Thermochromatium tepidum ATCC 43061: one gene and its partner. The protein of the gene in region 1 interacts with the protein of each later gene in a pairwise test. Links are inferred from orthologs where the notes say so. Each region holds a gene or a part of one and is shown on either strand. Other genes may lie near its edges.

Region 1 (3,144 bases):
TAAGATCGCCAACTATCAGGCCGTGGTGCCAACCACCTGGAACGGCTCACCGCGCGATCCAGCGGGCAATATCGGCGCCTTCGAGGCCGCGCTCCTGAACACGCCGGTGGCGGTGCCCGATCAGCCGCTGGAGGTCCTGCGCACTCTGCACAGCTTCGATCCCTGTCTGGCCTGCTCGACGCACATCATGAGCCCGGACGGCGAGGAGCTGACACGGGTCAAGGTCCGCTGATTTGGAGGCTATGCGTATGTACACCGGCGTCCCAACGGTCAAGCAGACCGCCGTCTATGTCTACCAGACCCCGGTGCGGATCTGGCACTGGGTCAATGCGCTCGCGATCACGGTCCTGGCTATCACCGGCTATCTGATCGCTAACCCGCTGCCGAGTCTGCCGGGCGAGGCTGGCGATTACTATTTGATGGGCAACATTCGCTTCCTGCATTTCGCGGCGGGCTATGTGTTTCTGGTTGGCTTCCTATTCCGGCTCTATTGGGCGGTCGTGGGCAACCGCTATTCGCGTCAGTTGTTCACCTTGCCCTTCTGGCGGCGTGCGTTCTGGAGTGAGCTGTTACACGAGCTGCTCTGGTATGCCTTCCAGGAACCGGAGCCGCGCAAATACGTTGGGCACAATCCGCTCGCGCATCTGTTCATGGTCGCGATCATCACGGTCGGCGGTCTGGTGATGATGGGCACGGGGTTTGCGCTCTATTCCGAGCAGACCGGGCTGGGGAGCTGGCAGGACGAACTCTTCGGCTGGGTCATCCCGGCCGTCGGCCAGAGCCAGGACGTGCGCATGTGGCACCACTGGGGGATGTGGGTCATCGTCGTGTTCGTGATGCTGCACGTCTATACCGCCATCCGCGAGGACATCATGTCGCGTCAGAGTCTCATCAGTACGATGATCAGCGGGTGGCGCATGTTCAAGGACGACCGGCCATGAGCCGGGCTTCGCAACTAGGTTTGTCGCACTCCGTTTCTCCCTCTCCTGCTGGGGGAGAGGGCCGGGGAGCGGGGGAAACGCGGCAGGCCAACGCCCCCAATGTCCTGCTGCTCGGCATCGGCAACGTGCTCTGGGCCGACGAGGGCTTTGGCGTGCGGGTGATCGAGGAGATCGCCCGCCGCTATCGCTTCGGTCCCAGTGTGCGTCTGCTCGACGGCGGCACCCAGGGCATCTATCTGGTCGACGACATTCGCTGGGCCGAGGTGCTGGTGGTGTTCGACGCCATCGACTATGGCCTGCCGCCCGGCACGCTCAAACGGGTCGAGGGCGACGAGGTGCCCAAGTTCATGGGCGCCAAGAAGATGAGCCTGCATCAGACCGGCTTTCAGGAGGTGCTGGCGCTGGCCGATCTGCTCGGCGACTATCCGCGCCATTTGCTGTTGATCGGGGTGCAGCCGGTCGAGCTGGACGACTTCGGCGGTAGTCTGCGCTCCGAGGTCAAGGCGCAGATCGAACCGGCGATCCATCTGGCACGCGAGTATCTGGAGGCATTCGGCGTTGAGTGGGAGGACTGTGAGGCGTCTGAAACGACGGACTATCGCGATCTGCCGCATCCGTCCCTGGGGCTGGAGGTCTACGAATCCGGGCGTCCGTGCATCGAAATGGGGTAGCGCGTTCCCTTCACATCCCGCGAATGTCGAGGTGCTCGAAAAGTAGTGGGTCGACCGCTTCGACGAGTTCGCGCGGCATGATCGAGTAGCCGGGCAGGTTGGGATCGAGCGCCCGCTGGGTCGCACAGATTTGCAGCACATAGCGCCGAACGCCGGTCGCGGCCAGCGTGCAGCTCAGGACGTGCAGATAGTCAGATGTCCAGCCGGGCATTAGGGTGGTGCGGACTTCCAGGTTCACTCCCGCTTCCAGCAGCAAGGCCAAACTCGCCCAGGCACGCTCACCCGAATCGGGCAGGCCAGTGAGGGCCGCATAGTCCTCGGGCAGCGTCTTGATATCGAGTCCGACCCAATCGATCAGCGGCAGAAGTGTGCGCAAGCGTTCGGGATAGGCGCCGCTGGTGTGCAGGCCGATCTTGTAACCGAGCGCGCGGGTTTCGCGCATGGCTGCACCGAGCGCCGTCTGTACGGTCGGCTCACCACCACTGAAAACCACGGCATCGAGCAGTCCGACCCGCCCGCGCAGAAAGGCACGGATGTCCGCCCAATCGATCAGCGATTCAACGGCGGTCGAGTCCAGTAGATCGCCGTTTTGACAATAGCGACAGCGCCAGGGACAGCCTTGACAGAAGACCACCGCCGACAGCTCGCCGGGATAGTCGATGGTCGTCAGGCGCGTAAAGCCGCCGACCCTCAGCCGCTCAGCGGTCTGAGGCTGGTCGGACGTGACACAGGGTGCGCCGTCGGGCATGGACAGGTATTCAGCCGCCGTGTGGGCAGTCAGGGCCTTTCTTTAAGCCGCAACCCGCTGTTCTTGCCGCTTCAGAGAACCGCGCGGCTGCTCGTTGAAGTAACAACGCTCGGCGTGCTCGGACTGCTTGCCGGCATTGAAGGCTGAGACTGGGCGATGATAGCCCATGACACGGGTCCAGACTTCGCAGGGGGTCCGTTCTTCGGTCTTGAGTTCGATAGTGTCTTGCATTGGCACATTCTCCTTGACTTCGATGCGTCGTGATTGCTACTCGTCGCTGGTGCGACGGGTCCGGGTCTTAACCGGCACCAGCCCTTGGGCGGTCAGCACCGGGCCGTTCGGGTTGGTTTTAGTGGATCGACTGGCAGTCCATGCTCGCGCACTGGGCCTTGCGCTTGCGTGCGATCAGCTCCTCGTCGCAGATCGGGCAGAACTGATGCTCGCCCGCGATATAGCCGTGCTTGGGGCAGATAGAGAACACCGGTGTGACCGTGATATAGGGCAGACGGAAGTTCTCCAGGGCGCGGCGCACCAGACGTTTGCAGGCTTCGGCTGAAGAGATCCGCTCGCTCATATACAGATGCAGCACGGTGCCACCTGTGTATTTGCTCTGGAGCGTCTCCTGCATCGCCAGGGCCTCAAAGGGGTCGTCGGTATAGCCGACCGGCAACTGTGAGCTATTGGTGTAATAGGGGGCCTCCTTGGTGCCGGCCTGGATGATGTCCGGAAAGCGCTTCTGGTCCTCACGCGCAAAACGATAGGTCGTGCCCTCGGCAGGGGTCGC
Region 2 (3,725 bases), 180 kb from region 1 along the record:
AGAAGATATCGCTGCGATCCAGGTCGACCCTGACCTGATCGATATCGAGTTGGCGCAGGATGCGCAGCTGACGCTGATTGCGAATCTTAAAGCTGTTCGTCAAAAACGGATGGCTCATCCAGGGCAGATCGAGCATCACGAACAGCCCAATGCGTAGCTGGTGCTTGTCAAGCGTCTTTTCTTTCACGGATCAAACAGCATCCTGCCTGATAGGCGTGGATTGCGTGGGTTGTATGCGTGCCTCGGTTTCGCGATCCCGTCCGGGCGATCGGAGGAAGGTGGTTGGGGCGATTTTATAACGGCTCCATCCCTCCCTACCCTATCTCGTCCCATCACGCACGGCTTGATTCCGCGCGCGCCCGCTTGTAGCTTGCATCATCAAGCCGCATCCGGCATGACATGTCTCTTCAGGATCGAACCCCAGTGACCGACTACAAGCCCACACTCAATCTCCCCCAGACCGATTTTGCCATGAAGGCCAACCTTGCCCAGCGCGAACCCGAGATGCTCAGGCGCTGGGAGGCGCTCGACGTCTATGGCCGGATCCGCGCCGCGCGCGCCGGCGCACCGACCTTCATCCTGCACGACGGCCCACCCTATGCCAACGGCGAGATCCACATCGGTCACGCGGTCAACAAGGTCTTGAAGGACATCATCGTCAAGTCGCGCACCCTCGATGGTTTCGATGCCCCTTATGTACCGGGCTGGGACTGTCATGGCCTGCCGATCGAGTTGCAGGTCGAGAAGACACACGGCAAGCCCGGCCACAGGATCAGCGCCGCTGAGTTTCGGGTCGCCTGTCGCGACTATGCGGCCAAGCAGGTCGACAAGCAGCGCGCCGACTTCAAGCGCCTCGGCGTGCTCGCCGACTGGGGGCACCCCTATCTGACCATGGATTTCGGCTTCGAGGCCGAGATCATCCGCTCGCTCGGGCGCATCATCGCCAACGGGCACTTGCAGAAGGGTGAAAAGCCGGTGCACTGGTGCATCGACTGCGGTTCGGCGCTGGCCGAGGCCGAGGTCGAGTATGCCGACAAGTCATCAATCGCAATCGATGTGCGCTTTTCGGTGGTCGATCCGGCGCTCCTGGAACAGCGCTGTCATGGAAGTCCCACTGGCTGTGGGCAGGGGCCGGTCTCGGTCGTGATCTGGACCACCACGCCCTGGACATTGCCCGCCAACCAGGCGGTCGCGCTCAACCCGGAACTCGAATACGTGATCGTCGAGGCCGTCACCGAGCAGGGGCGCGAGCGGTTCCTGGTCGCCGAGGGGCTACTCAAGGACACCATGGACCGTTGGAGTGTCGAGGACTATCGGGTGGTCGGTTATGGGCGCGGCAGCGACTTCGAGGGGATCAGGCTGCGCCATCCCTTCTACGCGCGTGAGGTGCCGATCATCCTCGGCGAGCACGTGACCCTGGAGGCCGGGACCGGGGCGGTACACACCGCACCCGGTCATGGTCTGGAAGACTATCTCGTCGGACAACGCTATGGCCTGGCCGTCGACAATCCAGTCGGCGGCGACGGGCGTTTCCTACCCGGCACCCCGCTGTTTGCGGGTGAGAACGTGTTCCAGGCCAATGAGCACGTAGTCGAGGTGCTCAAGCAGCACGGGGCGCTGCTCTTGGAGACCCGCTTCACGCATAGCTACCCGCACTGCTGGCGCCACAAGACGCCGATCATCTTTCGCGCCACCCCGCAGTGGTTCATCAGTATGGACAAGCAGGGGTTGCGCGACACCGCCCTACGCGAGATCGAAAGGGTACGCTGGACGCCCGATTGGGGCCAGAGTCGCATCGAGGGCATGGTGCGCAACCGTCCCGACTGGTGCATCTCGCGCCAGCGCACCTGGGGAGTGCCGATCCCATTGTTCGTCCACAAGGAGACGGGTGAGCTGCACCCGCGCACCCTGGATCTGATCGAGCTGGTCGCCAAACGGGTCGAGAAGCACGGCATCGAGGCCTGGTTCGCGCTGGAGCCGGCCGATCTGCTCGCCGAGGAGGCCGCGCTCTACGACAAGGTGCATGACACACTCGACGTCTGGTTCGACTCGGGCGTGACCCATGCCTGCGTGCTCGAACGGCGCGCGGGACTCAGCACCCCGGCCGATCTCTATCTGGAAGGCTCGGATCAGCATCGCGGCTGGTTCCAGTCCTCGCTCATGACCTCGGTGGCCATGTATGGGCGCGCCCCCTACCGCCAGGTGCTCACCCATGGTTTCACGGTCGATGCCAAGGGCGAGAAGATGTCCAAGTCCAAGGGTAATGTGGTCAGCCCCCAGGAGGTGATGAAGACACTCGGCGCCGACATCATCCGGCTATGGGTGGCGGCGACCGACTATCGCGGCGAGATGAGCGTCTCCGACGAGATCCTCAAACGCACCTCAGACGCCTATCGGCGCATCCGCAATACGGCGCGCTTTCTACTGGCCAATCTCGCCGGCTTCGATCCAGCGCGCGATCTGGTCGCGCCCACCGTGATGATCGCACTCGACCGCTGGGCCGTTGATCGCGCGCACCGGCTGCAACAGGAGGTGATCGCCGCCTATCGCGACTATCAGTTCCATCTGATCTATCAGAAGGTGCAGCAGTTCTGCGTGGTCGACCTGGGCAGCTTCTATCTCGACGTCATCAAGGATCGCCAGTACACCACCCCGGCCGACAGTCTGCCGCGTCGCTCGTGCCAGACGGCGATGTATCACATCATCGAGGCCATGAGCCGGTGGCTCGCGCCCATCCTGAGCTTCACGGCGGACGAGATCTGGGCCGCGATTCCAGGTAAGCGTGCCGAGACCATCTTCACCGAGACCTGGTATGAGGGGCTATTTGCACTCGATGCCGGCGATCCGATGGATCGCGCCTTCTGGGATCAGGTGATCGGCGTGCGCCTGGCGGTCGGCCCAGCCCTGGAGACGGCGCGTAAGGCTGGGGCCATCGGTTCATCGCTCGACGCCGAGCTGGATCTGTATTGTTCAGATACACTGCTCGATAGGCTGGGCCGGCTCGATGACGAACTGCGCTTTGCGCTCATCGTCTCCGAAACGCGCCTGCACCCGCTGGCCGAAAGGCCCGAAGATGCTGTCGCAACCGAGCTGGATGGACTGGCGGTGCGTGTCAGCGCCTCCGCGCATGCCAAGTGCGTGCGTTGTTGGCACCATCGCGCCGATGTGGGCCTCAATCCGGAACATCCCGAACTCTGCGGACGCTGTGTCGTGAATGTCACTGGCAGCGGCGAGACGCGGCGTTTTGCGTAGAAGTAGATTTGCCTCACCCTGACCCACCACCGCCGCCGGATCCATCCGCCGAGAAAGCAGCCTAATGTGTCAGCTCGACAGACTCTCCCGGTTCCATGCCTTCCAGGGACTCGACCCCGATCTGCGCGCGGCGCTGCTGGCCCAGATCCCGATCTCTGGACGCATGGCTCGACCGCCATCGAAGGCAACACCCTGACCCTCGGCGAGACCAAATTCGTCATCGAGGAGGGGCTGACGATCTCCGGCAAGCCGCTGAAGGATCATCAGGAGGTCATGGGCCATGCCCGCGCGATCGAGCCGATCTATGCCTGGCTGGATGAGGATTTGACGACCGAGCAGCTCGGGTTCATGCACATCCATCCGTTCTGGGACGGCAACGGTCGGTTCGCACGGCTACTGTCCAATGTGCCGGTGCTGCGCGCCGGTCATCTGCCGGTCGTGATCGAGGTCAGGGATCGCAAGCGCGATATCGA

What was found.
Region 2: the proteins of E6P07_RS06965 (region 1) and ileS interact in binary tests that used the Escherichia coli proteins (3 or more experiments, as listed by UniProt). The link is inferred for Thermochromatium tepidum ATCC 43061 from one-to-one orthologs.

What each region holds. Positions count from the first base shown.
Region 1 is NZ_CP039268.1:1,529,485-1,532,628, reverse strand. Bases 1-2,828 are described here. They hold E6P07_RS06965 (HyaD/HybD family hydrogenase maturation endopeptidase), read left to right. Parts: upstream 1-1,045; coding sequence 1,046-1,612; downstream 1,613-2,828. Other genes in these bases: E6P07_RS06950 (ribonucleoside triphosphate reductase), read right to left, coding at 2,710-2,828; nrdD (anaerobic ribonucleoside-triphosphate reductase), read right to left, coding at 2,403-2,591; E6P07_RS06960 (anaerobic ribonucleoside-triphosphate reductase activating protein), read right to left, coding at 1,623-2,360; cybH (Ni/Fe-hydrogenase, b-type cytochrome subunit), read left to right, coding at 249-941; E6P07_RS06975 (nickel-dependent hydrogenase large subunit), read left to right, coding at 1-232. Also shown: more of E6P07_RS06950, read right to left, coding at 2,829-3,144.
Region 2 is NZ_CP039268.1:1,709,215-1,712,939, forward strand. Bases 44-3,452 are described here. They hold ileS (isoleucine--tRNA ligase), read left to right. Parts: upstream 44-423; coding sequence 424-3,252; downstream 3,253-3,452. Other genes in these bases: E6P07_RS07750 (cyclic di-GMP phosphodiesterase), read right to left, coding at 44-187; E6P07_RS07760 (Fic family protein), read left to right, coding at 3,319-3,452. In the rest of the region: more of E6P07_RS07750, read right to left, coding at 1-43; more of E6P07_RS07760, read left to right, coding at 3,453-3,725. UniProt on the Escherichia coli protein: Catalyzes the attachment of isoleucine to tRNA(Ile). As IleRS can inadvertently accommodate and process structurally similar amino acids such as valine, to avoid such errors it has two additional distinct tRNA(Ile)-dependent editing activities.